Egicoccus sp. AB-alg2: one gene and its partners. The protein of the gene in region 2 interacts with the protein of the main gene of each other region in a pairwise test. Links are inferred from orthologs where the notes say so. Each region holds a gene or a part of one and is shown on either strand. Other genes may lie near its edges. The genes, in order: groL, aceE and nth.

Evidence for each region.
Region 1: the proteins of aceE (region 2) and groL interact in binary tests that used the Escherichia coli proteins (3 or more experiments, as listed by UniProt). The link is inferred for Egicoccus sp. AB-alg2 from one-to-one orthologs.
Region 3: the proteins of aceE (region 2) and nth interact in binary tests that used the Escherichia coli proteins (3 or more experiments, as listed by UniProt). The link is inferred for Egicoccus sp. AB-alg2 from one-to-one orthologs.

What each region holds. Positions count from the first base shown.
Region 1 is NZ_JBGUAX010000003.1:54,705-64,404, reverse strand. What follows is about bases 3,065-5,961. They hold groL (chaperonin GroEL), read right to left. Parts: upstream 5,381-5,961; coding sequence 3,749-5,380; downstream 3,065-3,748. Other genes in these bases: groES (co-chaperone GroES), read right to left, coding at 5,428-5,736; ACERM0_RS05610 (hypothetical protein), read right to left, coding at 3,065-3,513. Outside these bases: ACERM0_RS05625 (hypothetical protein), read right to left, coding at 1-439; ACERM0_RS05620 (GtrA family protein), read right to left, coding at 492-899; ACERM0_RS05615 (glycosyltransferase family 2 protein), read right to left, coding at 896-1,876; more of ACERM0_RS05610, read right to left, coding at 1,873-3,064; ACERM0_RS05595 (hypothetical protein), read left to right, coding at 6,477-7,988; ACERM0_RS05590 (transcriptional regulator), read left to right, coding at 8,200-8,724; ACERM0_RS05585 (hypothetical protein), read left to right, coding at 9,119-9,700.
Region 2 is NZ_JBGUAX010000010.1:48,746-58,892, reverse strand. Bases 2,240-5,583 are described here. They hold aceE (pyruvate dehydrogenase (acetyl-transferring), homodimeric type), read right to left. Parts: upstream 5,206-5,583; coding sequence 2,440-5,205; downstream 2,240-2,439. Other genes in these bases: ACERM0_RS18980 (hypothetical protein), read left to right, coding at 5,534-5,583; ACERM0_RS18990 (sulfotransferase), read right to left, coding at 2,240-2,384. Also shown: ACERM0_RS19000 (LVIVD repeat-containing protein), read right to left, coding at 1-310; ACERM0_RS18995 (OsmC family peroxiredoxin), read right to left, coding at 514-954; more of ACERM0_RS18990, read right to left, coding at 1,026-2,239; more of ACERM0_RS18980, read left to right, coding at 5,584-5,860; ACERM0_RS18975 (DUF1990 family protein), read left to right, coding at 5,867-6,442; ACERM0_RS18970 (hypothetical protein), read left to right, coding at 6,502-6,969; ACERM0_RS18965 (pyridoxal-phosphate dependent enzyme), read left to right, coding at 6,966-7,943; ACERM0_RS18960 (S-layer homology domain-containing protein), read right to left, coding at 8,484-10,147. UniProt on the Escherichia coli protein: Component of the pyruvate dehydrogenase (PDH) complex, that catalyzes the overall conversion of pyruvate to acetyl-CoA and CO(2).
Region 3 is NZ_JBGUAX010000003.1:207,191-216,767, forward strand. The notes cover bases 4,767-7,540. They hold nth (endonuclease III), read left to right. Parts: upstream 4,767-5,694; coding sequence 5,695-6,387; downstream 6,388-7,540. Other genes in these bases: ACERM0_RS06235 (hypothetical protein), read right to left, coding at 4,767-5,530; ACERM0_RS06245 (hypothetical protein), read right to left, coding at 6,398-7,117; ACERM0_RS06250 (TrkH family potassium uptake protein), read right to left, coding at 7,114-7,540. In the rest of the region: phosphate ABC transporter permease subunit PstC, read left to right, coding at 1-172; phosphate ABC transporter permease PstA, read left to right, coding at 172-1,176; ACERM0_RS06215 (phosphate uptake regulator PhoU), read left to right, coding at 1,197-1,898; phosphate signaling complex protein PhoU, read right to left, coding at 1,931-2,599; ACERM0_RS06225 (response regulator), read left to right, coding at 2,672-3,358; ACERM0_RS06230 (sensor histidine kinase), read left to right, coding at 3,355-4,659; more of ACERM0_RS06235, read right to left, coding at 4,682-4,766; more of ACERM0_RS06250, read right to left, coding at 7,541-8,628; ACERM0_RS06255 (hypothetical protein), read right to left, coding at 8,632-8,763; ACERM0_RS06260 (TrkA family potassium uptake protein), read right to left, coding at 8,760-9,422; ACERM0_RS06265 (TrkA family potassium uptake protein), read right to left, coding at 9,427-9,577. UniProt on the Escherichia coli protein: DNA repair enzyme that has both DNA N-glycosylase activity and AP-lyase activity. The DNA N-glycosylase activity releases various damaged pyrimidines from DNA by cleaving the N-glycosidic bond, leaving an AP (apurinic/apyrimidinic) site.

The DNA of each region.
Region 1 (9,700 bases), on a different replicon or contig from region 2:
GTCCGTCGTGACCGTCACGCCCGTCGGCGGCCAGCGCACCCACGGCCTGCTCGGCGGCGGCCAGGCGACGCCGGGCGCCAGCGAGGTCACCGTGGCCGACCGCGTCGGCGGCCAGGGACACACGCAGCATGGCCGCGTCGACGGCGTCCTCGGCCTGCAGCAACGCCGGCCACTCCACGGCCTCGGCGGCCGCGTGCAACCCCAGCTCGCGCAGGACCCGGCCGCGTTCGGCCGCGATCCAGGGCTGCAACTCGGGCAGGTGGACCCGGCCCCACTGCTCCCAGGCGAGATCCCCGCGGCCGAGCCGCGACCAGACCAGCCCGTGCCAGACGGGCAGCGCCGCCTCGTGCCGTAGCCCGACGGGCGCGGCCGGATCGAGGTCGACGTCCGGCGGCAGGAGCGCGGCGAGCGCGTCGTCCGGAGGGATGGGAGGCGTCACGGGCGAAGCGTACGTGCCGACGCGCGTCGTCGGACCGCGCGGCCGGTGCGTGTCAGCGGAACGTCCAAAGGCTGTTCAGCAGGTAGTTGCTGATCGGGATGGCGACCAACGCGACCAGCTGCACGAGCGCGTAATGGCCCTGCGCCCAGGCCGTCCCGGCCGCCATGATGCCGGCGTTGAGGAGCAACCCGACGCCGGTGACCGCGAGGAAGCGGGGCAACGCGACCCGCGTCGCGGTCGTCGACGCGAAGACCCAGCGCTTCTGCAGCGTGTAGGACACGGCCACGCTGCACAGGAAGCCGACGGTGGAGGCGGCCACGGGTACCACCCCGACCACCTCGACGAGGACGAACAGCACGCCGAGGTGGGTGGCGGCACTCGCGGCGCCGGCCACGCCGTAGCGCACCAGACGCCGAAGCTCGCCCAGCCGGTGGACGACCCCTCGTGGACCGGCGCTCACGACGTGCCGTCGTGCGGGCCGGGCGACGGAGCGTCGTCCGCGTGCACGCGCTCGGCGACGAGGTAGCGCGGCCGCCCCTTCACCTCGTCGTGGATGCGGGCCAGGTAGCTGCCGATGATGCCGAGCCCCATCAGCACGAACGTGCCCTGCACGAGCAGGACCAGCAGCAGGGTCGTGAAGCCGGGCACGGTGTCACCCATCGCCCAGCGCACGAGCGTCTGGATGCCGAGCAGGAGGGCGAAGACCGCGAAGACGACGGCCGCCACGGTCACGAGGTGCAGCGGCGCGGCCGTGAAGGAGGTCAACCCGTCCAGCGCGAGGCGCAGCAGCGACCGGGTGCTCCACCGCGACGTGCGCTCGCCGACGTCACCGACGTCGAATTCCAGGCGTGTCCGCCGGAACCCGATCCAGGTGCTGGTGCCGCGGAAGAACAACACCCGCTCCGGCAGGGAGCAAAGCGCGTCGACCGCCGGCCGGGACAGCAACCGGAAGTCGGAGGCGTTCTGCAGGTCCACGCCCGTGGCGCGCGAGAACAGCCGGTTGAAGCCGCGGGCCGTCACCTGGTGCAGCACTGATTGGCCGGTGCGGGTGCGCTTGACGGCCTCGACGACGTCGGCGCCCGCACGCCACTGGGCGACCATCTGCGGCAGCAGGTCGGGTGGGTGCTGCAGGTCGGCGTCCATGACGACGACGGCTTGCCCGGTCGCCGACTCGAGGCCGGCGATCATCGCGGCTTCCTTGCCGAAGTTCCGCGACAGCCGCAGGCCGTGGACCCGTGGGTCCTGTGCGGCGAGGTCGGTGATGTGCTGCCAGGAGTCGTCCCGCGAGCCGTCGTCGACCAGCAGTACCTCGAAGTCGATGCCGTGCTCGTCGAGGACGGCGGCGACCTGCTTGGCGAAGGCCGCGACGCCGTCGCCCTCGTCGTGGACGGGGCTGACGACGCTGAGCGTCGGTCGCTGACGAGGATCCGGGCTCATGCGTCCGCCTCGCAGAAGGGACGGCCCCACTGTGCCTGGGCACCGTTGCGGACGGCATGACGAAGCCGCTGGTGGTGGCGTTCGTTGCCGTTGACCTCGAAGAACTCCTCGAGCAGGGCGCACCGACGCGCGTCACCCTCGGGCGTGGGCACGAAGGCGAGCATCTCCAGCGCGATGCGGTCGTGCAACGGCGGCTCCGCGGACGTGCGCTCGGCACGGGCGAAGGTCTGGTTGGCAGACACCGTGACGAGACAGACCACCGTAAGCACGGCCGTGCCGGCGGCGACGACAGCGCGGCGGCGAGGCCCGCGATCCCGGCCGGCCAGGGCGAGCAGCCCGGCGACCAACACCATGGCCACGCCCGCGAGCAGCAGGTTGGACTCGCGCCAGCCGTGGCCGAGCGGCCAGCCGTCGAGTGCCCGCTGCTGCACCTCGCGGCTGAGGGCGGTGAGCAACGCCGCGGACAGCGTCGTCACGGCGCCGGTCGCCGCGACCGCCAGCAGTGCCCGACCGCCGACGACCGGCGCCGCGCTCGCCCGGCGTGCCATGACGACCGCGAGCGCGACGATGACGGCCCACACCAGCAGGTCGGCGGCCCGGCTGGTGAGGAACCAGTTCCCGGGGGTGCGTCCGACGGCCACGTCCCAGGCCGACCACGGCAGCCAGGAACCGAGGCGGTTGACCAGCACGCCGGGGACGTCGCTGCTGAGGTGGACCTCCGACTGCGCGTAGCACGTCGTGACGCTGCAGCGCTGGGCGATGTACAGGCGCAGCGGCACGAACACGGCCAGGAAACCGGCCATGCCGGCGCCCAGCTGCCGACCCGCGGCGCTGGCGACGAGGTCGCGGACGGACAGACGCAGCGTCAGCAGCCCGCGGCCGGCCACGGCCAGCACGGCCACCGGCGCGACGAGGTAGGCCAGCTCGTTGAACGACGCCATCGCTGCACCGAGCAGGAACGCGCCGACGACGGCGCCGGTCCCGAGCCGCCGCCGTTCGAAGGGGCCGTGCCGCACGGCGACGAGCGCGACGCCGACGACCACGGCCGCCGTGGAGAAGTACATGTCCGTGAACAGCACCACGGTCGACTGCGAACCGGCGGCGATCAACAGGCCGGCGGCGGCGAGCGGGACGAGGTGGGCGACGGCCGACGGGGGTGCGGCCCGCAACGGCGTTCGCGAGGCGACGGCGGCGGCCAGCAGCGTGCTCAGCACGACCAGCGCGACCATCGACACCGAACCGAGCAGTCGCGACGTGACGTTCGCGGGCAGGGCGAGCAGAAAACTCAGCTCGAAGGTGAGCAGGTCCTGGCTGCGCTCGAGAATCCGTCCCAGCGGCCGGAAGTTGCCGTGGTTGTTGAGGTAGGTCGGCACGCCACGCGCCGTGTCGACGAGCAGCCCCCAGGGCCGACCGTGGTACTCGCCCCCGAAGGCATAGATGTTGAACCGCTTGTCGGCCCGGAAGGCGATACCGAGCAGCGGCAGGGTCGTCAGCAGCGGCAGCACCGCGGCGCGTACGAGCGTGGCCGTCCACGCGGCGCCATGGCCCGACGGCTCGGGGGCCGACGGCTCGGCGTCGGCCCGATCGATCAGCGCGGCCGACGACTCGCCGGCGCCGCGCACACTGCGTTCATCCACCGGTACACGATCCCCCGCTGCGTGGCACGCGCGAAGGGCATCACAGCGGTTCCGTTCGCGACCGTCGTCACCCCGGGCGGGAGAACGGGGTGCGACGGGCATCGAGGACCGCGGTGGCTGCCACGCGCGTCGCGGAGGATACCCGCGGTCGACCGACGGGCGCTGCCGCCACGGGAAAGGCCCCGCCGTGTGGCGGGGCCTTCCCGGTGCGACGTGCTCGCCGCGGGGGCGTGGATCAGAAGTCCATGCCGCCCATGCCGTGGTCGTGGCCACCGGCGGCCGCCTCGTCCTTGGGCTCGGGCTTGTCGGCCACGAGCGCCTCGGTGGTGAGGAGCAGACCGGCGATCGACGCGGCGTTCTGCAGCGCCGAACGGGTGACCTTGGCCGGGTCGATGACGCCGGCCTTGACCAGGTCCTCGTACTCGCCGGTGAGGGCGTTGAGGCCCGAGCCGGGCTCCATGCCGCGGACCTTCTCGACGACGACGGAGCCCTCGAGGCCCGCGTTCGACGCGATCCAGTACAGCGGGGCGGACAGGGCCTGGCGGATGATGCGGGCACCCGTGGCCTCGTCGCTGTCGAGCTCGAGCTTGTCGAGACCGGCCTCGGCCTGCAGCAGCGCGGTGCCACCGCCGGCGACGATGCCCTCCTCGACGGCCGCACGCGTCGCGGACAGAGCGTCCTCGATGCGGTGCTTGACCTCCTTGAGCTCGGTCTCGGTCGCAGCGCCGACCTTCACGACCGCGACGCCGCCGGAGAGCTTCGCGAGGCGCTCCTGGAGCTTCTCGCGGTCCCAGTCGGAGTCGGTCTTCTCGATCTCGGCCTTGATCTGGTTGATCCGGCCGGTGATGTCGTCCTGCGAACCGGCGCCCTCGACGATGGTGGTCTCGTCCTTGGTGATGACCACCTTGCGGGCACGGCCGAGCAGGTCGACGGTGGTGTTCTCGAGCTTGAGACCCACCTCCTCGGAGATGACCTGGCCGCCGGTCAGGATCGCGATGTCCTGCAGCATGGCCTTGCGGCGCTCACCGAAGCCCGGCGCCTTGACGGCGGCCGACTGGAAGGTGCCGCGGATCTTGTTGACGACCAGCGTCGCCAGGGCCTCGCCCTCGAGGTCCTCGGCGATGATGACCAGCGGACGGCCACCCTGCATGACCTTCTCCAGCACCGGGAGCAGGTCCTGCACGGCCGAGATCTTGGAGTTCGCGATGAGGATGTAGGGGTCCTCGAACACGACCTCCATGCGCTCGGGGTCGGTGACCATGTAGGGCGAGATGTAGCCCTTGTCGAACTGCATGCCCTCGACGAAGTCGAGTTCCATGCCGAAGGTCTGCGACTCCTCGACGGTGATCACACCGTCCTTGCCGACCTTGTCCATGGCGTCGGCCAGGATGCGGCCGATGGTCGGCTCGTTGTTGGCCGAGATGGCCGCGACCTGGGCGATCTCGTCCTGGGTCTCGATCTCGCGAGCCTGGTTCGCGATCTCCTCGACGACGCGCTCGACGGCCTTGTCGATGCCGCGCTTGAGCTGCATCGGGTTGGCGCCGGCGGCGACGTTGCGCAGACCTTCCTTCACGATGGCCTGGGCGAGCACGGTGGCGGTGGTGGTGCCGTCACCCGCGACGTCGTTGGTCTTGGTCGCGACTTCCTTGGCCAGCTGGGCGCCCATGTTCTCGTAGGCGTCCTCGAGCTCGACCTCACGAGCGACGGTCACGCCGTCCTTCGTGATCGTGGGAGCGCCCCACTTCTTGTCGATGACGACGTTGCGGCCCTTGGGGCCCAGCGTCACCTTGACGGCATCCGCGAGCTTGTTGACGCCCTTCTCCAGGCGCCGGCGCGCGTCCTCGCTGAAGCTGAGGATCTTCGCCATGCGGTGTCCTCCTAAAAAGGTGGTGTGTCGGGTCCGGTCGGGGCTTGTCAGCCGACGACGGCGAGGATGTCGCGGGCCGACAGGATCAGGTACTCCTGGCCCTCGACCTTGACCTCGGTGCCGCCGTACTTGCTGAACAGCACGGTGTCGCCCGCGGCGACGTCCAGCGGGATGACCTCGCCGGTGGTCTCCGAGCGCTTGCCCGGGCCCACGGCGACGACGGTGCCCTGCTGCGGCTTCTCCTTCGCGGTGTCCGGGATCACCAGACCACTGGCAGTGGTCTGCTCGTTCTCGTCGATGGTGACGATGACCCGGTCATCGAGAGGCTTGATCTTGACCTCGGTGGCGGTGGCCAATGTGCCCTCCCTAGGTCTGTCTTCGGCGGGGTGACGCGAGTCGCGACCCCGTGACGGACGGAAATGTGGGCGCGCTGGAACAGCGCGGGTCCCGGATCCGGGTTCGGTGGCCCGAGGGGCCGGTCCCGAACACCAGCGCGTCAGGTGCGCTGGCACTCCCGGATTCCGAGTGCCAGCGCGGACGCTAGCACTCGCCCTCGAGGAGTGCAAGAGCTGCCCGGCGCACCGACCGCGACGTTGAGGGGCGGGGACTCAACCCCCGCTCCGCCGGCCCGGCCCACCTCGACCGTGCTCCGACCGCCCGCGAGGCATGCGCCGGTCGGCCGCCCGTTCGGCGACAGCTCGCGCAGCCAGAGCGCTCCGTGATCGATCGATTACGAGGCGTTATCGGACTAGGTCGCAAGCCCTCCGAAGGGGCTACCCGCTCTGGCCGACCCGGCCGCCAAGACGGCCGAACGTCAGGGACATTCGCAATCGGCCGCATGGCCGCGAGCCGCTTGAGTGCTCGGTACGCCGCCTAATCCATGGGAGAACGCGGCGTCGGACACCGAACCGCGGTGACCGTACGGGGACGCAGGGACCTCTGGACCAACAAGCGGTCGCCGGAGCCGGCAGTGGGCGCGTACAGGGCGCCGGCTGCCGTCCTCGGGTCCAGAGCGAGCGAGTGGCGAGACCGACCCCGGAACCGACCAGCGCGTCGGCTCCCCGGGAGTCGACGCCGACGCTCGAGAGGTTCTGGCATGACGCACATTCGACGGAGGCACGCCGCCTCCCTCGTCGCGTTGCTGGCGCTGGTGATGGCGGCTTTCGCGCCCGCCCTCGTACCAGCGGCAGCACACGCGGACGACCACGGCACGGAGAGGGACGCGCCCGCCGCCGACGGCGGCACCATCGCGTGGACCGGCAACGGCAGCGACAACCTGCCGTGTCCCGACGGTATCCACTGGGTCTTCACGGCCGGATCCGTGGACAGCGCGCAGTTGACGTTCAACGGGACGACCTACCAGCCGACCAAGCACGTCGGCGCGGTGCACTTCTCGACCCCCGGCGCGAGCTCGGCAGCGGACATCGACGCTTCGGTCTCCTACACCGGCGACACGGGCTCCGGCAACGCCGTGCTGACGATCAGCAACTGCGAGGGGACCGGCGACGACGAGGGCGACGACAACGGCGACGACAACGGCGACGACAACGGCGACGACAAGGGCGACGACAAGGGCGACGACCCGGGTGACGACGAGAAGCCCGCGCCGCTGCGCCTGACCTTCATGCAGGAGTGCCCTGAGGACGTCGAGGAGCGCGACGGCAAGGTCCGCTGGCGCGTCAGCAACCCGAACGACGTCGAGGTGACCTTCACGTACGAGGTGGTCGGCACCGCCATCACCGGCGAGGGCACCGTCGCTGCCGCCTCGACGACCGAGTTCTTCACGGCCTTCGGGAAGCAGACCGTCCGGTTGAAGGTCGACGGCGAACAGGTCGACGTGAAGGCCGGCGGCGACACGTACCGCGACGACTGTGACGTGACGGGCGACGAGCCCGGCGACGACAACGGCGACCAGCCCGGCGACGACGACGGCGACCAGCCCGGCGACGACGACGGCGACCAGCCCGGCGACGACGACGGCGACCAGCCCGGCGACGACAACGGTGACCAGCCCGGCGACGACGACGGCGACCAGCCCGGCGACGACGACGGCGACGAGGGCCCTGAGGCCGGCGTCGACCTCGAGGTGAGCGTGGTCTGCCCGGAGGGTGCCGCCGGCTTCGTGGTGACCGCCCAGGGACGCCACCTCGACACGACCGCCGCGCAGCTGCACGTCGCCCACAGCGGCGCCGCCGCTCCGTTCTGGTCGACCGACGTCGAGCTCGGCGAGGCCGTGCCGTTCGCCTGGCCCCGCGCGGACGACCTGGACCTGCCCACGTTCGTGGTGTGGGTGACGGTCGACGACGTCCGCAGCAACCTGGTCACGCTGGACGTCGACGAGGTCCTCGCGCTCTGCGACGAGGTCCTCGACGAGGTCGTCGACGAGGACGATGACACGAACCGACCCGGCACCGACGCTCCCGACGAGCGTGAGCCGGAGACGGCACTCCCGGTGGTCGTCGACCGCCGGCCGACGCCGACGGTCGCCGTGCCGACGCGCACCGCGGCCGGCCAGCTGCCGCGTACGGGTCTGCCACTGGGCGGCCTCCTCGCGGCCGGGCTCTTCGGCCTGCTGACCGGTGCGGGCCTGCTGTACCGGCGCAGCTGACAGGTCCCCGCTGGTGGCGGAACCGTACGGCTCCGCCACCGGCGGCACCCGTTCCGCTCGTTCTCACGCATGCCGGCCACGGAACGGCTTGACTTCGAGCGACCACCGACCGGGAGACCCCGTGAGCGACACCGTCGTGGACGCCGGCGACGTCGACGTCGCCGTGCGGCTCGCCCTCGGAGCGGATGTCGGCCTCGCCCCCTCCGAGGTCGTGTCCTCGACGGCCCGACCCACGGGCAATCTCGTCGGTGAGCGGCTTCGCGACATCCGTCGGCAGCAGGGGTTGTCCCTCGCCGAAGTGGAGGAACGCAGCGCCGGCCACTGGAAGGCCGTCGTGGTCGGGGCGTACGAACGCGGTGACCGTGCCGTCACGATCTCGCGCCTCGCGGGCCTGGCCGCCTTCTACGGCGTGCCGCTGTCCAGTCTGTTGCCCGAGCCGCACGGCGCGACCCATGCTCCGCCGCCTTCAGGTCACGAGGCCGACGCACGGGGCTCCGGTCGGGTGACCCTCGACCTGCGACGGCTCGACGACGACGCCCACGAGGCGCTCGACCCGATCGCCCTGCAGGCGGTCGCCCGGTTCGCCGAGCACATCCGCCTCCAACGTGGCGACCACAACGGACGGGTCCTCACCGTCCGCGCCGACGACCTGCGCACCATCGCGGTCGCGGTCGGCCACGACCCGGAGGCGCTCCTGTCGGCGCTCCGCGAGCAGGGCGCCATCGTCACCGACTGAACCCGAACCGCGCTCCAGACATCGGAGCCGCCGACGGCTGCAACGCTGCGTCACCGGCCGTGAACGCTGCGTAGAGGCCGTTCGGCCGCGAGACGGGCAGACATCGCGCGACCAGGGGCCTGCACGGGCGAGAACGCCCCATTCGCCGTAACCGGACGCGCAGAACTCGCTCGCCAGCGTGACGGTCAGGGCAAGATCAACAGCGCTGCAACAACCACGCAGCGAGCGGTCACGTCGTGACCGTCTGGGGCGCATTGACCTTTGGACTGCAACGGTCGCCCGGGCGAAGCCTGCCCGAGTCCAGAGCGAGCTAGTGGCGAGACCGACCCGGGACCGACGAAGGCGTCGGCCCCCTCCCGCGGGGTCGGCGCACGAGCTCAAAGGTTCTGGACCCATGAGGGGACGATCGATACGGCGAACATTGCGTCTCGCCGCCTGCCTGGTGCTCGTGCTGAGCATCCTCCTGCCCATGTCGTCGCTGGCGGCCCTCGCGGACGAGGGCGGCGCAGAGACGGGGGCCGACCAACCGACCGAGACCGAGACCGAACCCGCCGACGCGGCGCTCGCGGCACCCGCAGCCGAGGAGACCAGCGCCGACGACGGCGGCGACACCGCGGCCGACGACGCGACGACCGAGACGTCGGCCGGCCACACCGACGGCGAGACGTCGGACGGCGACGCCGACGCGGACGGCCAGCTGTCGGACGGCGACACCGTGGCCGACGAGGCCACCGAGGAGGCCGAGGAGACCGCCGGTGACGAGCCGGCTGCCTTCACCGCGACCTCCACGACCACGTTCCCGGCCACGACCATCGAACTGCCGGGCTACGACGGCAACTGCCCGCAGGACGCGCCGGAGATCAGCCCGAACACCAGCTCCGTGGTGATCGACGGCGTCACGATCAAGATCGCCTACTCCGGGCCGACCGTCTCCTTCACCGACGTGAACGGCGACCCGATCAGCGTCGAGTTCTGC
Region 2 (10,147 bases):
AGGTCCCCGCCACGTCGCCGGGCAACTTCAGGGCGTCGGACTCGAGCCGGCCGAGTTCCTGCGGCGCCTTCGGGTTGCTGATGTCGTACGAGCGCAGCCCGAAGCGGCCGACGGCGAACAGCACGTCCCGGTTGCCGTACTGCACCACGTTCATCGAGGTCAGGCCCGACAGCTCCACCGTCCCCCAGTAGTCGACGCCGTGGGCGTCGCCGGGCGGCATCGGCAGTCCGTCCTGGGCGGGTGTCGCCCCCAACGTGAGCACCAGCGCGGGCACGAGCACCGCGTTGGCCCACCTCCTGCGTCTTGTCATGGACTCCCTCTCCGGACCCGTCGTCTCCCTCGGGCGACGAGTCGGTGGGCATCCTTGTGAGCTAGTTCGGGCTTGTCCAGGGCGGACCGCGGCGGTGGCCGCAGGGCGCAACACCTGCGCCGATCGGCCGCCGACGAGGGGCCCGGGGAGACACACCGACGGCCGGGCACCCGCCCGGCCGTCGCGTGCGCCCGAGCGGCGGGCTATCCCTCGAACTGGGCGTCGACGGTGATCTCCGCCGAGCCGCCCGCGAACAGCTTGCTGACGGGGCAGCCGTCCTTGGCGGCCTCGGCCTTGGCACGGAAGCCGTCCGCGTCCAGGCCCGGGACCTTGCCGACGGTGGTCAGCTCCACCTTCGTGATCGCGGGCTTGCCGTCGACGGTGTCCAGCGTCACGACGGCGTCGGTGCGGACCGAGTCCGGGGGCGTGCCGTCCTGCGCCAGCATGTTGGACAGCGCCATGGAGAAGCAGGCCGCGTGTGCGGCGGCGAGCAGTTCCTCGGGGTTGGTGCCACCCTCACCCGACTCGAAGCGGGACACGAACGTGTAGGGCCCCGTGTAGCGGCCGCTGCCCAGGGACAGCTCACCGCCGCCGCTCTTCAGGTCGCCGCGCCATTCGGCGTTCGAGGTACGGGTCGTCGCCATTGCCGGTCTCCTTGGTCGCTGTCGACGCGGACCGACGTTAGGTGCGCCCGCGCCGGCGCGCCCGGCATCGGTCAGGCCGTGGGGACACCCTGCGGGGCGGCCAGCTCGTCGACCGCGTCCGGCGGGGTCGGCAGGTGGGTGACCCCGGCCGCCTCGAGACGACCCAGCAGGTCGCGGTAGCGGCGGTCGACCCGGTCGCGCTCGGCGGCGTCGACCTGGTTGCGCCACCGGCCGACGTTGCCGCGGGTCGCGTTGATGTGCTTCTCGAAGTAGGCCCGCATCGGCTTGTCGTCCTCGAAGCCGGTGAAGGACACCAGCCGCTCGAGCTGCCGGTCGCGGTCGAGGTGGACGAGCTCCTCCAGCCGCACCCGCAGCAGGCGCGACTGGTCGGCGCCCACGGTGCCGAGGTGCCCGGCCCAGACCCGGCCGGCCCACCAGTCGAGGGCCCGCTCGATCGAGTTCGGCCCCCACGGCATCTTGGCCACAGAGGCCGCCACGTCGCGGCCATCGCGGATCGTGTGGATCAGCTTCGCCTTCGGCAGCACCGTCAGCAGCGCATCCGCGACCCGGACGTTGCCGGGCGTGGTCTCCGACCAGCCCAGGCCCTCACGGCCGCGCACGAACGGCTCCACGACCTCGAGCAGCAGTTGCCCGAGCGCGTCGGCGACGTCCGACTCCGCCCGCTGCACGAACCGCTGCAGCGCACGCCGTACCTCGCCGCCGCCCGCGACGACCTGCAGCCCCTTCGGCTTGCCGGACGGCCCGATGACGTCGAGGAACGTCGCGCTCACCCGCTCCGCGAACGCCTCCGGGGTCTCCCGGCCGGCGAGGACGTCGACGATCCCGGGCCCGTCCGCCTGGTAGCGCAGCTCGGTGTGGATCGTCACCCAGGCCGGGTGGGCGTGGAGCAGCCGGCCGATGACCCACGTGCCGCTCCGCCCGGTCCCCCCGACGAAGATGGGCCCGTCCGGCACGGCGCCGACGTCGCCGTGGTCGGTGGGGGTGATCTGTGGGCGCCGGCGGCTGACCGCCTGCTCGCCCGGGGCCGGGAAACTCGGTCGCTCGGTCACCTCGAAGGTGGGCAGCTCGGCGACGCCACGGGCAGCCGGCACCGCTGCGGTGGAAGGCTCCGGTGCGCCCGCCGTGCCGGCCGGCACCGCGGCGCCCGCGGGGCCCGCGGCGGGATCCGCGCCACCTGGACGGCGCGCCCGGATGCGGTCCACCACCGAGGTCGGCAGCACACGCTGCGCCGTGCCGACGATCGTCTCGCCGACCCGCAGTGCCGTGCTGGATCGCAGGGCATCGAGCTTGCGCTGCAGGCGCGCGTTCTGGCGCTCGAGCGCCGCGATCCGGTCTCGCTCCGACATGCCCACCACGCCACCTTCCACGCCGGGAGATCGGATGCGCACCGTGCCGGTGACCCCCGGCATGGCCCGGCACCGCCAGCCTAGGCGGTGCCGGGCGCGGGGTTCACCGTCGCACCCGCTAGCGGGTGATGTCGTCCGACTCGCCCGGCTGACCGAAGAACGGGACCCGGTCGAAGGACAGCTCGTACTGCTCGATCGCCTTGGTCAGCACCGCCGCGTCCAGCTTGCCCACCTTCACCAGCTCCGCCAGCACGCAGTAGGCGATCGAGTGGGCGTCCACGCGGTGGAACTTGCGCAGGGCGTCGCGGGTGTCGGAGCGTCCGAACCCGTCGGTGCCCAGTGCGGCGAAAGGACCCGGGATCCAGTCCGCGATCTGGAACGGCGTGGCGCGCATCCAGTCCGAGACCGCGACGTAGGGACCCTCGGTCTCCTCGAGGATGCGGGTGACCAGCGGCACGCGCGGCTCGGCCTCGGGGTTGGTGCGGTTCCAGGACTCGACCGCGGCGCCGTCGCGAAGCAGCCGGTTCCAGCCCGGCGCCGACCACACGTCGGTGCGCACGTCCCAGTCCTCGGCGAGCAGGTCCTGCGCCTTCAGCGCCTCGTGCATGATCGTGCCGGAGGCGAAGACGTGGGCGGTGTGCTCGCCCTTCTCGCCGGCCTTGAAGCGGTACAGCCCGTCGATGATCTGCTGGTCGTCGACGTGGTCGGGCATGGCGGGCTGGACGACCGGCTCGTTGTAGACGGTCAGGTAGTAGATGACGTCCTCGCCCGGCGTGCCGTCGCCACCGTGCGCCTCGGCCGAGTACATCCGCCGCAGGCCGTCCTCGACCAGCACCGCGATCTCGTAGGCGAACGAGGGGTCGTAGGCCTCCACCGCCGGGTTGGACTGCGCCATCAGCAACGAGTGGCGGTCCTGGTGCTGCAGGCCCTCGCCGTTGAGGGTGGTGCCGCCGGCGGTCGCCCCGATCAGGAACCCGCGCGAACGCTGGTCGGCCGCCGACCAGATCGAGTCCGCAGTGCGCTGGAAGCCGAACATCGAGTAGAAGATGTACAGCGGGATCATCGGCTCGCCGTGGGTGGCGTAGCTGCTCCCGGCGGCGTGGAAGGTGCCGACCGAACCGGCCTCGGTGATCCCCTCGTGGATGATCTGGCCGTCCTTGGCCTGCTTGTAGGTCAGCAGCAGGTCCCGGTCGACCGGCTCGTAGGTCTGGCCGAGCCGGTCGTAGATCTTGGCGGTCGGGAACCACGAGTCCATGCCGAAGGTGCGCGCCTCGTCCGGGATGATCGGCACGATGCGCTTGCCCCACTGCTTGTCGCGCAGCAGGTCCTTGAACAGGCGCACGAGCGCCATCGTGGTGGCGACCTCCTGCTTGCCCGAGCCCTTCTTCAGCGAGCCGTAGAGGTCCGACGACGGCAGCTCGGGCACCTGGAAGGCGACCCGCCGCTCCGGCACGAACCCGCCGAGCGCCTGGCGCCGCTCCTTGAGGTACTGCACCTCCTCGGAGTCCTCGCCGGGGTGCGAGTACGGGGGCAGGTCGCCCTCGAGTTCCTCGTCGGAGACGTCGAGGCCGAGCCGGTCGCGGAACGACTTCAGCGCGTCCGACGACAGCTTCTTCATCTGGTGCACGGCGTTGCGGGCCTCGAAGTCCGGCCCGAGCGTCCAGCCCTTGATGGTCTGGGCCAGGATGACGGTCGGGGCGCCGTTGGTCTCCGTCGCGGCCTTGAAGGCGGCGTACACCTTGCGGTAGTCGTGCCCGCCCCGCGAGAGCTTGGTCAGCTGGTCGTCGGAGAGGTGCTCGACGAGCTTGCGCAGCCGGGCGTCCTTGCCGAAGAAGTCCTCGCGGATGAAGTCGCCGGGCTTGGCGGTGTAGGTCTGGAACTGCCCGTCCGGGACCTCGTTCATCCGGTTGACGAGCACGCCGTCGACGTCGCGGGCGAGCAGTTCGTCCCAGTCGCGGCCCCACACGACCTTGATGACGTTCCAGCCGGCGCCGCGGAAGACGCCTTCGAGCTCCTGGATGATCTTGCCGTTGCCGCGCACCGGCCCGTCGAGCTGCTGCAGGTTGCAGTTGATGACGAACGTGAGGTTGTCCAGGCCCTCACGGCTGGCGACCGCCAGGGCGCCCAGGGTCTCGGGCTCGGCGGTCTCGCCGTCGCCACCGAAGAACCACACGCGCTGGTCGGAGGTGTCCTTGAACCCCCGGTCGTGCAGGTAGCGGTTGAAGCGGGCCTGGTAGATCGCGTTCAGGGGGCCGAGCCCCATCGAGACGGTCGGGAACTCCCAGAAGTCCGGCATCAGCCGCGGGTGGGGATAGCTCGACAGCCCGCCCGGCTCGACCTCCTGCCGGAAGCGGTCGAGGCGCGACTCGTCCATGCGCCCCTCGAGGTAGGCACGCGCATAGATCCCGGGCGAGGCGTGCCCCTGGAAGAAGACCTGGTCGCCACCGCCCGGGGCGTCCTTGCCACGGAAGAAGTGGTTGAACCCGACCTCGTAGAGCGACGCCGCCGACGCGTACGAGCCGATGTGCCCGCCGGTGCCGCGCTCCACGTTGGTGCGGTGCACCATCACGGCCGCGTTCCAGCGGATGTGGTGGCGGATGCGCCGCTCGATGGCCTCGTCGCCGGGGAACCGCGGCTCGCGCTCCGGCGGGATGGTGTTGAGGTAGTCGGTCGTCGTGAGCGACGGGACGCCTATGTTGCGCTGCCGGGCCCGCTCGAGGATCTTCAGCAGCAGGAAGCGGCCCCGGGCCTTGCCGGAGGCCTCCACGACGGCGTCGAAGGACTCGAGCCACTCCGTCGTCTCGGTCTCGTCGATGTCGGGGTACTGGGCCGGCAGGCCGTCGGTGATGATCGGGCTGGAGGCGAACTGCTGTTGCTCTCGCATCTCGGACACGACGTGGGCTCCCGCGAAAGAGGGTCGGGGACGAACCGGCGTCGGGGGCCGGCCCGTCGGTGTCGGACCGGACCGTCGGACTGGGAGGCGACAGGCACACCTGCCGGCGGGCGGACCCGACGCTGCTGTCAACACGGTAATGGCTCGGGCCACGTCCTGCCCTGCCCGGCCCGCCTCCGGGCCGTCCGACGACGTCCTGCCCGCGGTGGCGACCACCTCCGCACGGTCACCAACGGTCGTGAACCTGGCCGGTTCACCTCGATAGAGTCCGGGTGTGTTGCGGCGTCGTCTTTCAGCCACCCTGCTGGCCCTGCTCGTCATGAGCGGGGCCTGTTCGAGTCTGCAGGAACGCGTCGACGACGTCCGGTCCGGGGCCCAGGACCTGACCGAGCGGGGCCGCTTCTGCCTCAGCGTGGCGCGCGCCGCCAACGCCCTGGAGGGCGGCAACTACGAGACCGCCGCCGACGCCGCCCAGGAGGCGCTCGCGCAGGCGCCGGAGGACCTGCGCGGCGACGCCCGCCGACTCGCCGACGCCGCAGAGGCCGTCCGGGCCGGGGACCGCAGCGTGCTGCAGGATCCCGAGGTGGTCGCGGCGGCGGAGCGTCTGCGCGACGACACCCGCGCGATGTGCGATCCGACGGGCTGAGCCACCGTGCGTCTCACGACCCCGCGCCGACGTCAGGGCTGGCTGCGGCGGCTGGGATCGGCGACGTTCAACTACCCGGACGTGGGCGCGACCGGCGGACGCCTGCCGGACGGCTACCGCCACCTGCATCGTGACGTGCGGGTTGGGCGTGGACGGGCCGCGTTCGAACGTGCCGGCGAAGGGCTGCTGACCTGGGACCTGCACCGTCGGACCGGCCTGCACGTCGACACTGTCGGTCCGCGGGTCGTGCCGGGGCAGGACGTGCTGCTGACGCTCGGGCCGGCCGGGTACGGCGTCACGGTGCCGTGCCGGGTCATCGCCGTCACCGACGAGTCCGACCGCCGCGGCTTCGTCTACGGCAGCCTGCCGGGACACGTGGAGGCGGGCGAGGCCGGCTTCGAGGTGCGCCACGAGGTGGACGGCGACGTCCGCTTCCGGCTGGTGGCGTTCGCCCGCCCCGACACCCTCGCCCTGCGGCTGGCCGGCCCAGTCGGTGATGCCCTGTTGTCGCTGGTCGGCGACGGCTACGTGGCCGCCTGCCGACGGCTGGCCCTGGGCGTCGTCCCGCCCCGACGGGGCTAGGCTCGTCGGAAGAAGCGGACGACACGGACGTGGGGCACGTCCCCGGCGGGAGGTCGGTCATGGTCAACACGCAGTACAAACCGGTCGCACCCGACCAACGCGCACGTGACCTGACCAAGGAACTCACGCTGCTCGAGCGGGAGGAGGCGGGCCCGGATCGCGCGGCACGGCTCGCGACGTTCGTGCGCGCCGCCCACGTGGAGCGACAGCTCAACCTCGCCATGCACGCGGCCAACCTCTGCCTCGCCGAGGACCCGGATGCGCCGACGATGCTGATCGACGCCTACGCGACCGACACGGACCCGGAGGAGCGGCTGCGCACCCTGGGCGACCTGCGCGACCTCGCCCGCTACGTCGAGCGGCCGGACGTGGTCGAGTTCGCCGACCGCCAACTGCGGGCCGAGGCGATGGAGTGGGTACGGGCCGGCGAGGAACACGAGCGCCGCCACCGCCTGCGCACCGTCCAGAACGCGACCAACCGGACGGTCGCCGACCAGATCCGCGACGAGCTCGCCTTCCTGTCGTGAGCACGGCCACCGACGCCCTGCCCGTCGTGTTCGAGGACGTGCGGCGGGCGGCCGAGCGGCTGGCCGGCGTGGCCCACCGGACGCCGGTGCTGACCTCTCGGACGCTGGACGCGGCCACGGGCGCCACGGTGTTCTGCAAGGCCGAGCACCTACAGCGCATCGGCGCGTTCAAGTTCCGCGGCGCGTACAACGCGCTCGCCGCCCTCGACCCGCACGAGCGCGCCCGCGGCGTGGTCGCGTTCTCGTCGGGCAACCACGCCCAGGCGGTGGCGCTGGCCGCCCGCCTGCTGGCGGTGCCGGCCACGATCGTCATGCCGCTGGACGCCCCGCCCGTCAAGGTGGCCGCCACTCGCGACTACGGCGCCGAGGTCGTCACCTACGACCGCTACACCGAGGACCGGCGCGCCATCGGCGAGGCCATCGCCACCGAACGCGGCGCCACCGTCGTCCCGCCCTACGACCATCCCGACGTCATCGCCGGGCAGGGCACGGCCGCCCTCGAACTGCTGGAGGACGTGCCCGACCTCGACGCGCTGGTCGTGCCGATCGGTGGTGGTGGGCTACTCGCCGGCAGCGCCGTGTCCATGCGCGCCGTGCGGCCCGAGGCGACGGTGCTCGGCGTGGAACCTGCGGGCCGTCGCGCCGCCCGGGACGCCATGCAGCGCGGCGAGGTCGTCCAGGTCCCCGTCGGGCGCACCCTCCTCGACGGCCAGCAGACCCCCGAGGTCGGCGTCCGCAACCTCGCGCTCCTCCGCGCGCACGTCGACCGGGTCGAGGGGGTCGACGACGACGAGGCGCTCGCGGCCATGCGGCTGCTGGCCACCCGCATGAAGCAGGTCGTCGAGCCGTCCGGCGCCAGCGCCCTGGGCGCCCTGCTGGCCGGACGCTTCCCGGACCTGCGGGGCGCGCGGGTCGGGGTGCTGCTGTCCGGAGGCAACGTCACCCCCGAGGTGCTGGCCCGCGCCCTGGCCTGAGCGCCGGTCCGACCCTCGACCCGCCCGGCCTCGCCGCACCGCGGTGACCGGGGCCTGTCGAGCGCGAGGTCGGCCGGGTGACGCACGGTCGGCCCAGCGCCGCACCCATGCGTCACTGGCTCGACCAAGCGCCACCGCCTCGACCAAGCGGCGCCGGCTCGACCAAGCGCCACCGCCTCGACCAAGCGTCACTGGCTCGACCAAGCGCCGGCCCGACCCTCGCCCCGCCCGGCACGTCGCACCGCGGTGACCGATCCATCGCGCACGAGGTCGGCCGAGTGACGCACGGTCGGTCCAGCGCCGCACCGATGCGTCGCAGGCTCGACCGAGCATCAGTGCCTCGACCGTGCGTCGCAGGCTCGACCAAGCGCCTCCGCCTCGACCCTGCGCCGCAGACCCGACCAAGCGCCACCGCCTCGACCAAGCGTCGCAGGCTCGACCAAGCGCTCATCGGGCCGGGAACGAGGTGTGGCCCCGACCGCGGGTGCGGTCGGGGCCACGTGGCGTCGCATCCGCGCGCCGATCAGCCGGTCACGACGCTCACGCGTCGCCGGACGGCACGTCCTCGTCGGCCAGGTCGCTGGCCGGCAGCGCGCAGGACCAGCCGAAGACCGGGTCCGCGACGAGGTCCTCCTCGAAGGCCGCCTGCTGCGCGGTCATCGGCGGAGCCAGCACCTCGGTGCGGGTCGAGGCGGCGTGGGCCGCGTCCCCGTCCAGCGTCAGGATGTGGATCCCGTGACGCGTGTCGTTGGCGTAGATCACCTCGCCGATCCAGTGGACCGACCAGCCGCTGCCCTGGTTCGGGCGGTAGTAGGCGATCTGGATCGGGTCGGTCGGGTCGGTGACGTCCAGGAAGCGGAAGCCCTGGCCGTACCAACCGCCGGCGACGATCCCGTCCTTCATGTTGAAGTAGTGCGCCGAGCAGCTCGAGTTGGGATTGTTGGTCCCCTCCTTGCCCGCGACGCTCCACCGGCCGATCTCGTCGAGCTCGAACGGCCCCTCCTCGGCCACCTCGTCCGCGGTGCGCCAGGCCTGACCCTGGTCGGCGCCCTTGAGCGAGGCGATGTAGAACTTGCCCGAGTCGGTGCACGGCGCCGTGAAGTTCTCGTCGACGACGTAGACCAGCTCGCCCGGTGCGTAGTCGCCACCGGGGGTGGCGCCGTCGCCGGCGCCGGGCCGACGCGGACGCTCCGAGTCCAGCCAGGCCGAGTCGCCGTCGGGACCGTCGACCGGCCGCTCCAGGTTGTGGATCGCACCGTTCATGCGGCGCGCGTCGCCTGCCGGCAGGCCGGTGTACTCGCCGACCTCGCCGCCGGCGTAGGGCACCGGGTTGTGGGCGAAGGCGGTGCGCTCGCGGCCCAGGAGCGGGTCGAAGTGGCGTCCCTCGGTCCAGTAGCCGCGGATGCCGCCGCGCCCGGAGACCCAGGCGACACCCTGCTGGTCGACCTGGACGTCGTGGGCGTAGTCGGTGATCCCGCGGTAGCGGCCGATGTCGACCGGGTCCTTGTAGGTGAAGACGCTCTCCAGCCCGACGATCTCGCCGTCGACGCGCTCGACGCCCGAGACGTCGCTGACGAAGATCGGCCGCGCGATCCAGTCCTCGGGGTCGGTCGTCGCGCGCGACGGCCCACCACTCCACAGCTGCTGGCAGCTGTTGACGCAGGTGGTCGTGTGGCCGGCCCCGACCTGCTGGAAGTGCAGGACCTCGGGGGCGGTGGGGTCGGCGATGTCGATGATGTAGAAGCCCGACGGCCCGGAGGTCTGCGGGTTCGAGAAGGCACGCGGGTCACGCGAGAGGAACGCGAGCATCCGCTGCTTGTCGATGTTCATCGACTCGGACGAGTGGTAGTTGCGGGTCGGGTCGTCGCCCGGCAGCGCCAGCTCCGCGCGGGGCAGTTCGCCCAGCAGCTTCGGCGCGTACGGGTCGCGCACGTCGTAGATCCGCAGCCCGAACGAACCGCTGGTGACCAGCGCCTCGCCGTGCTCGTAGCGGACCGGGTTCACCCCCGAGGTGCCACCGGCGAGGTTGAGCGTCGCGTCGGGGTTCTCCGGGTTCGGGGCGCCGTGGTCGGGGTGCACGATCGTGCCGTGGTAGCTGACACCGGAGATGTCACCCTCCGGCATCTCGGTGCGCAGCGCGTCGCGGCCGATCTCGTCCCACGGGTTGGGGCCGGTCGGCTCGAGCGACTTCAGGTAGCGCAGGC
Region 3 (9,577 bases), on a different replicon or contig from region 2:
TCAGACGCTCACGGGCGCGATCGCGTCGCTGGCCGCCGGTACCGACCAGGTCGCCGGCGGGACCTACAGCTTCGAGTCCCTCTTCTTCGTCGGCCTGCTGCTCTTCGTCTTCACCCTGCTGCTCAACGTCGCGGGCGACCGGTTCGTCCGCCGCTTCCGCAAGGCGTACTGATGGCTGTCGTCACGAACCCCGGACGCGAAACGCCCGGCGTCTCCGCGGCTGCGACGGCGCCACGCCCGCTGGTCGGCCAGGCCTCCGGTCTCGCCCGACGGGTGAAGGTCTACGACCGGGTGGGCAAGGCGCTCCTGTCGCTCACGCTGCTGATCTCGCTGGCGGTGCTGGCGATCCTGCTCTTCGACGTGGCCACCAAGGCACTGCCGGTGCTCACGGGACGCCCGGTGGAGTTCCTCACCGGTGGGCAGTCGTCCAACGCCGAGGTGTACGGCATTCGGCAGGGCCTGCGGGGCACGTTCTGGATCGCCGCCTTCACGATCCTGCTGTCGTTCCCGATCGGCATCGCGACGGCCGTCTACCTCGAGGAGTACGCGCCGGACAACCGGTTCACCCGCTTCATCGACGTCAACATCCGCAACCTCGCGGGCGTGCCGTCGGTCGTCTACGGGTTGCTCGGCCTCGCGGTGTTCGTCCGGTTGCTCGGCCCGTCGACGGCCACCACCGACTCGCTGCTCAACATGACCGGCGGTCGCAGCGCCGTCAGCGCTGGTCTGACCATCGCGATCCTGGTGCTGCCGATCGTGATCATCACGGCGGCCGAGTCCATCCGCGCCGTCCCGAACACCCTGCGTGAGGGCGGGTACGGCATCGGCGGCACCAAGTGGCAGGTCACCAGCCGCCTCGTGCTCCCGTCGGCGATGCCCGGCATCCTCACGGGCACGATCCTCTCCCTCTCCCGGGCGATCGGTGAGACCGCCCCGCTGATCGTGGTCGGCGTGACCACCGGCTTCCTCGTCTCGCAGGGCGGCTTCCTCGAGCGCCTCTACGGTCCCTACACGGCGTTGCCCGCCCAGATCTACACGCTGGCGCGGCAACCCCAGGCCGCGTTCCGCAACGAACTGTCGGCAGCGGCCATCGTGGTCCTGCTCCTGGTGACGTTGACGGCGAACGCGGTGGCGATCGTGCTGCGCAACCGCTACGACAAGGGGCGGGCACGATGACGCCGACCGAGGGAGCGAGCGTGAGCGACCCGATCCGCCGACAGGACCTGCCACCCATCCACGAACCGCAGGCCCCGGTCCGGGTGGCGTTCCAGCAGTGGCTCGACGAGATCGACGACGAACTGATCGGGGGTGCGCTGCTGGTGGCCGAAGCGCTGCCACGCTCGGCGCGCGCCTTCCTCGGCCGGGACCTGACCGTCGTGGACGAGGTCCGTGCGATGGCCTCGGACGTCAACGACCGCTGCCGCCGGGTCGAGGAGCAGGGGTTCCTGCTCCTCGCCCGCGAGTCGCCCGTGGCCGGTGACCTGCGCCGCCTGGTGGGCATCCTCCGCCTCGTGACGGCCGTCGAACGCTCCGCCGCGCTCTTGCGCCACGTGGGCGAGGCCGTCGAACGGGTCGACGCACCGATGCTGCCGGCGGAGATCCGTACCACCATCGAGGAGCTGGCTGCCTACACGGCCGAGGTCTTCCGGCGCGGTGTGGACGCCTGGCGACAGCGCGACGGGCTCGCCGTGCACGAGGTGGACCGGCTGGACGAGTCCGTCGACCGCCTCCAGGAGCACCTGCTCGACGCCTCGCAGCGGCAGGTCGACGGGGCGGCCGAGCTGCTGGTGCTCGGACTGCTGGCGCGCTACTACGAGCGCATCGCGGACCACGGGGTGTCGTTCGCCCAGCACGCGACCTTCGCGGTCACGGGTGAGCGCGTCGACGTCGGGCGATGAGCCGGACCGGGGAGGGCAGCGACGTGGGGGCGTCAGCCCGCATCGAACGACGACAGCTCGATGGTCTGTCCCGTGACGGCGAAGACGGCCTGCTCGGCCACGTCGACGCCGTGGTCGGCGTAGCGCTCGAGCTGCCGGACGAGCTGGATCATGTGCGTCGCCCACTGCAACCGGTGCTCGTCCTCGGCGGCCAGGCGCACCAGCCGGTGGAAGATGCCGAGGTACAGCCGGTCGACGTCGTCGTCCAGGCGGGAGCAGGCCTTCGCGGCGTCGACGTCGCGGTGCACGAATGCCTGCAGGGAGCCCCGCGCGACCTCGCGGGCCCGTGCCCCCATCTCCAGCAGCTGCCCGGTCAGCGCCGCGTCCGCCGGCAGGTCGCTGACTCGCTCGACGGTGCGTGCCACACCGACCGCGTAGTCACCCATCCGCTCGACGTGCAGGCTCACGTGGATCAGCGCGGTCAGCAGCCGCAGGTCACCCGCGACCGGGCCGTGCAGGGCGACCGCGGCCAGCACGCCGTGCTGGACCTGCTCGTAGCCACGGTCGACCTCGGCGTCGGCCTCGGCCACGCGCCGGGCGGCCTGGAGGTCGCCGAGCTCGAACGCCTGCAGCGCCTCGCCCAGCATCGCATCCGCCCGCTCGGCCATGGCGACCACGCGCGTCAGCAGCTGGTCGAGCTGGTGTTGGAGATCGTTTCTCACGCGGCACCCCCTGCCGCGGCAGCGTAACCCCACCGTCAGCCCCACCCACACGCACGAGGACGGAACCGAGACATGCCGAAGCTGCTGCTCGTCGAGGACGAGAAGTCGATCGCCGAGGGCCTGGCCATCACGCTGGAGGCCGAGGGCTTCCAGGTCGCGTGGGTGAAGGACGGCCTCGACGCGATCCCCGCCTGGGAGCGGGTCCGCCCCGATCTGGTCGTGCTCGACCTGATGTTGCCCGGGATGTCGGGCACGGAGATCTGCCGGACCATCCGCGCCCGCTCGGACGTCCCGATCATCATGCTCACCGCCCGCGAGGCCGAGGTCGACCGCGTCGTCGGCCTCGAGCTGGGCGCCGACGACTACGTCACCAAGCCGTTCTCGACCCGCGAGCTGGTCGCGCGGATCAAGGCGGTCCTGCGCCGGGCGCCACTGCAGGACCTCGCCGGTGACGTGGCACCGGTCGAGGCTTCCGGTGTGCGGGTCGACCGCGTCCGTCACGAGGTCAGGGTCGATGGGGAGCTGGTCGATCTTCCGCCGAAGGAGTTCGAGCTGCTTGCCTACCTCGTCGAGCACGCGGGACGGGTACTGACCCGCGGCCAGCTCATCGACGAGATCTGGGGGAGCGACTACGTGGGTGACACCAAGACGCTCGACGTGCACATCCGGCGTCTGCGGACCCGGATCGAGAAGGAGCCCGAGACCCCCTCGCGCATCCAGACCGTACGAGGCGTCGGATACCGCTTCGCCGACTCGTGAGCGCGCGCCCGCTGCTGGCCGCACTCGGGCTCGGGCTCGCGGCCTACGCGTTCGCGCGGGTCGCGCCCGGCGGTCTCGGCCTCGCGCTGACGCTCGCCCTGGCCGTCGTGGTCGGTGTGATCGTGGACGCCGCGGAGTCCCGCAAGGTCAGCCGCCTGGCGGAGCGCGTGAACGCGTGGATGAGCGCGGCCGAGCACCGGCCGGTGCAGGTCGGCGGCAGCCACGCCTGGCGGCAGCTGGGCATCGTGCTGAACGCGCTCGGCGCCGCGTACCAGCGGCGCGGCGAGCGGATCGCCCGCGAGCGGCCCTGGCGCCGCGAGCTGGTGGACTCGCTGGTCCAGCCCTCGCTGCTGTTCTCCGGCGAGGGACGCCTGCTGGCCGCCAACGACACCGCCCGCGAGCTGCTCGGCATCCCGGTCGACGCCGGTGACATCACGGTCGTGCAGGCCGTCGGCAGCGCCGCGCTGGCCGGCGCCGTGCGCGAGGCGCGGTCGTCCCGGGTGCCGATCACGGTCGACGCCGAACACGGCGAGCACGAGCTGCGCTCCGTGGTGTCGTTGGTGGGCGACGAGACGCTGATGATCATCACCGACCGCACCCGCGAGCGCCGCGTCGAGGAACTGCGCCGCAACTTCGTCGTCAACGCCTCCCACGAGCTCAAGACCCCGGTGACCGGGATCCAGACGCTGGCCGAGGCCCTGCGCGTCACCATCGAGAAGGACCCCGACCGGGTGCCGTCGCTGGTGAAGCAGCTCGGCGACGAGGCCGAACGACTCGCCCGGCTCGTCCACGACCTGCTCGACCTGCGCCGCCTCGAGGAGCGCGGACCGCTCGAGCGCGTGCCCGTCGACCTCGCCGAACTCGTCCGTCAGGTCGTCGTCGGGCAGCTCCCGCGTGCCGAGGAGCGGCAGGTCGAGATCGGCGTCGAGGCACCCGACCGCGCCTACGTCGCCGGCGTGCCGGGCGACCTCGAGGTCATCGTCAAGAACCTGGTCGGCAACGCGGTGCAGTACAACCGGCCCGGCGGGTTCGTCGAGGTGCACCTCGGCTCGTCGGACGGCGCGTACGTGCTGAAGGTGCACGACACGGGCATCGGTATCCCGCAGCAGGACCTCTCGCGCGTCTTCGAGCGCTTCTACCGGGTCGACACGGCCCGCTCGCGCGAGACGGGCGGCACGGGCCTGGGGCTGTCCATCGTCCGGCACGCCGTGGAACGCCACGGTGGGACGGTCCGGGTGGAGAGCCTGCTGGGGGAGGGCACGACCTTCACCGTGACGCTGCCGGTCGAGCCGCGCGACTGAGGTTCGGCGATTGTGCGGGGGGTCAGCCGCGGCGGTCGTCCTTCGCGGGCTTCACGGGCTTGCCCGACCGCTCGGCCTTCGCGGGCCTCTCGGCCTTCGCAGCGCCGTTCCGCCCGCCGGCGTGCGTGGGCCTGCCGGCGTGGTCGGGCCGACCGGCGTGGTCGGGCCGACCGGCGTGGCTGGGCCGACCGGCGTGCTCGGGCCGACCGGCGTGCTCGGGCCGACCGGCGTGCTCGGGCCGACCGCGGCCGGTCGCCTCGCCCGACGCGTCGTGGTCCTCGGGCGACGGTGCCAGGTCGGCCACCGCCGCGCACAGGGCCTCGACACCGGCCGAATCCGCGAGGTCGAAGCTGCCGAGCTCACCGAGGTCGAGCACGCCGCCGTGCGCGGCCGTGCGCACGAAGGCGCCGTGGTTGGGCAGTCCCGCGACGGGCCGGCCACGCGGCGCACACCGGGCCACCTGCGACACCAGGGCGCCACGGCCCTCGCCCGCCGACTCCCTGTCGTCCTCGGCGTGCTCACCGTCCTCGCGCTCGTCGGCGTCCCCGCCGTCGTCGCCGTCCTCGCCGTCGTCGCGGTCCTCGGCGCGATCGGCATCCTCGACGTCCTCGCCTTCCGAGGTCTCGGCGCTGCCGTCCTCGTCGCGACCCTCGACCGCCTCCGCGTCCTCGTCGTGGCCTTCGACGTCACCCTCGTCGAGGGCGGCGTCGTCCGGCTCGTCCGACGGGTCGCCGGCATCGGTGTCACCGAGCACCTGGCGGATCAGCAGCCCGCCCAGCGTGGAACCGTCGGACTCGGTGGCCGAGACCGGCAGGGCCAGGGTGACGGCCAGCACGGTGGCCAGGGCGAAACTGGGTGCGGTCTTGCGCATGGACGTCCCCTCCGCGTCACGGCCCCAACACGACATCGTCGAGGTATCGGCACCGGCGATGTGCGCACTTGAGCCCGACCGTGCGTCCTGCGGTCCGCTACCGGCCACCCGGCCCGGACCTGGCGGCGCACGGCGGTCCGCATCCGGCGGCTACGGTCGCGGCCATGAGCCGCACCGACATCCCCGCCGACCTGACCCGCGACCGTGGCAAGACGCTGCGGGCCCCGGTGATCCTCGACCTGCTCGCGCGGGAACTGCCGGACGCGACCATCGCGCTGGAGTTCTCCAACCGTTGGGAGCTGCTCGTCGCGACCATGCTCTCCGCACAGTCGACCGACGTGAAGGTCAACGAGGTCACCCGGGTGCTGTTCCGCGAACTGCCCGACCCGAAGGCCGTCGCGGAGGCGCCGCTGGCGCGCATCGAGGAACTCGTCGGCGCGCTGGGCCTGTTCCGACAGAAGGCCAAGAACGTCCAGGCGACGGCCCGACTGCTGCTCGAGCACCACGACGGCGAGGTGCCCGGGACGATGGAGGAGCTCCTGGCGCTGCCCGGCGTCGCGCGCAAGACCGCCAACGTCGTGCTGTCCAACGGCTTCGGGACCCACGTCGGCGTCGTCGTGGACACCCACGTCGCCCGCCTCGCCCGCCGGCTGCGCTTCACGCGCGAGGAGGACCCGAAGAAGATCGAGCGGGACCTGATGCGGCTGTTCCCCCGCGAGCGCTGGCTCGACGTCTCCGACCTGCTGATCCACCACGGGCGACGGACCTGCCTCGCCCGGCGCCCCCGGTGCGAGGACTGTGTGATCGAGCCGCTGTGCCCCTCGTCGCAGGAGGCCGGCCTCACCGACAAGCGGTAGGTCCGGGGCCTCAGCGCCGGCTGGCCACCCGTGACCAGGTCAGGGCGGCGCCGGCGGCGACGGCGAGGATCGCCGCGACGACGGCCTGTGGCGTGTGCAGCGGCTCGTCGATCGCGACCGTCGGGGCGATGATCTCCAAACGGTCGGCGCGCAACGTGATGCCGCCGCCGTCGTCGGGATCGGCTCGCAGCAGGACGCCTTCCAGCAGCAGGATGTCGCCGCGGCGCCCGGGGCGGCCGACGCCGTCGATCTGCTCGTGCAGTCCGTCCGGCAGCCAGACGGCCAGGCCGGTGTTGAAGCCGCGGTGCTGGCGATGTGCGCCCATCGGTCCGACCGAGAGCGCGTAGTCGTCGTCGTTGACCTGGACCCAGACACCACCACGCCGCTGGATGAGCTCGCCGACGGCCTCGCCGACGAACGTGACCCGCAGGCCGTCGAACGCCTCGGGGCAGGCGTAGACGTGCTCGGAGGTGATGCGGCCACCTTCGAGCAGCCCCATCCGCGCCGTCTCCAGCGTCTCGTCGTCGGTGCCGCGGCGGCACAGGGCTGGGTCGGCCTCGAGCGCCACGAGCGGCAGGTCCTCGACGATGAACGGCTCGGTGTCGATGAGCGGCTTGGCGCGAAGCAGCAGTTCCGTCCCGCCGAGGACGGCGACCAGCAGCCCGACGGCGACCACGAGGATCCAGCGGGTCGGGCGCCGGCGGGGAGGGGTCGTGACGCCGCGGCTCATGCGGACGCCCTTCCGCGCGCCAGCGAGACGAGGTAGCCCAGCATTGCGAAGACGGCGACGAACTCCAGGCGGCCGAGCCACATCTGCACGAGGTAGACCGCCATGAGGCCCCGCGGCATCCCGGGATCGGTCACGCCGATGGACAGGCCGATGTTGGACGCGGCCGAGACGGACTCGAAGAGGGTCTGGGTGATGTCGTACTCGCCGTAGGCGAGGCCGATCATCGCGCCGACCAGGTACGTGACGACGAACAGCAGCAGGACCGAGGTGGCGGCCCGTGCGGTCTGGTCGCGCAGGATGTGCCGCCGGCCGGCGTGGTACGTGGTCACCACGACGGCGGACTCCGGGTTGAGCAGCTTGCGGACGTCGTGCAGCAGGGTCTTCGCGGCGATCCCGACGCGGAGGGCCTTGATGCCGCCCGCCGTGGAGGACGCCATGCCGCCCACGGCCATGGCGGCCACGATGGCGGCAGGCGCCAGCACGCCCCAGTCGGTGAGGTAGGTGACGTCGGTGTTGACCTGCGCGCCCGCACTGGACACGGCGGACAGGAGCGTGAAGAAGCCCTTGCGCACGAGCGGTTCCAGGCCGTCGTAGACGCCCGAGCGCACGAGGCCGAAGCAGATCACGGCGAAGAGGAACGACGAGGACAGCGCCAGCGTCTTCGTCTCGATGTGGCGCAGGACCTGCCGCCAGTCGGCGTGCCAGAGCGCGAAGTGCAGCCCGAACGACAACGAACCGGCCAGGAGCAGCACCATGACGACGCTCTCCACCGCGAACGAGTGGTAGTACGCCACGGACGCCTGCATGGGCGCGAAGCCGCCGGTGTCGAAGGCGGCGAAGAACAGCAGCAGCGCGTGGTAGATCGCCCGCCCGGGGGTGAAGCCGGCCACCAGCAACGCGACGAACAGCGCGGCCGTGCCCACCACCAGGAAGGTCGCCGCGACCCGGAAGATGAACCGCGCCGTCCGGATGAAGTTGGGCAGGATGCGCTCGTCGCGGGCCTCGGCGACGTACAGGGTGCCGATCCGTCCGCCGCCGGCGGCGAACAGCGAGAGCACGACGATGATGATCCCCTGACCGCCCGCGAAGTGCAGCAGGTGGCGATAGAAGTCCATCGAGAGCGTCGTGTGGTCCAGGTCGCTGATGACGGACAGGCCGGTGGTGGTCAGCGCCGACATGCTCTCGAAGACGGCGGACAGCCAGTCCTCGTAGTGCCCGGACAGGTGGAAGGGCACGGCCGCGAAGACCGCCCCGATCAGCCAGGCCAACGCGACGGTGACCATGCCGTGGGCCCAGGTCAGCTGCTGACGAGTGGCGAGCTTGGCCTCGGTCGCGCCACCGACGATGCCGCACAACGACGCGCCGATGACGAACGCGGTGAGGGTGTTCCACTCGCGTAGGGCGAGGGCGACGACGGCCGCCAGGGCCATGACCAGGCCCAGGCCGAGCAGCACCTTGCCGAGGTAGAACCCGATCAGGCGCAGGTCGTCGGCGCCGGGACGCAGCAGCACGGCTCAGCCCACCAGGAGCAGCGTGACGGCGGCGATCGCCGCAGCACCACCGATCGCCACGAGGAAGATCACCAGCAGCAGGCCGATGCCCTTCGCCGCGCCGCCGGATCGCCTGCGGTCGGCCGTCGGCCTCACCGTCGACCCAGCAGCGTCGAGGTGATCCGCGCCTCCAGCTCCGGGCTGGTCAGCATGACGACCTCGTCGCCCGGCAGCAGCTGTGCGCCGCCGCGCGGGATGACGGTCTCGTCCCCACGGAAGATGGCCACCAGCACGGCCTCGTGCGGCAGGTCGAGCTTCTCGATGGGCCGCGGCTTCGGGGCACCCGGACCGTCGGGGATGCGCAACTCCACGAGGCTGACCCGTCCACCCTTCAGGCTGGTGAGGTGGATGAGCTCGCCGATGGAGAACTCGTTCTCCAACAGTTCGGAGATCAGGCGCGTCGACGACACCGGCTCGATGCCCAGACGGTCGAAGATCTCCACGTTCTTCGGCGTGTTGACGCGGCTGATCGCGCGCTTGACGCCGAACTCGATCTTGGCGAGCTGGCAGGCCACGAGGTTGTCGTCGTCCTCGTGGGTCGTGGCGACGAAGACGTCGGCGCGATCGGTGTGTGCCTGCTCGAGGTAGCGCACGTCGCACGCGTCACCCTCGATCACCAGCACGTCGGTCTCCGCGACCAGCTGTTCGCAGCGGGCGCCGATGCGCTCGACCACGGTCACCTCGTGGCCCTTGTCGACCATGTCCCGGGCGATGTAGCGGCCGATCTTGCCGCCGCCGGCGATCACGACGTACACGTGCTCACTCCACTTCCGTCGTGAGGCCCCGTCCACCCCGCAGCGCCTCCACGCGCCCGCGGTCGAACGGGTCTCGCACCAGTTCCTGGATGCGCCGGTGCGCGGCCGGCTTCATCGCGGCCGTGACGACGTCGTCGCGTTCCAGTCGGTCGCGG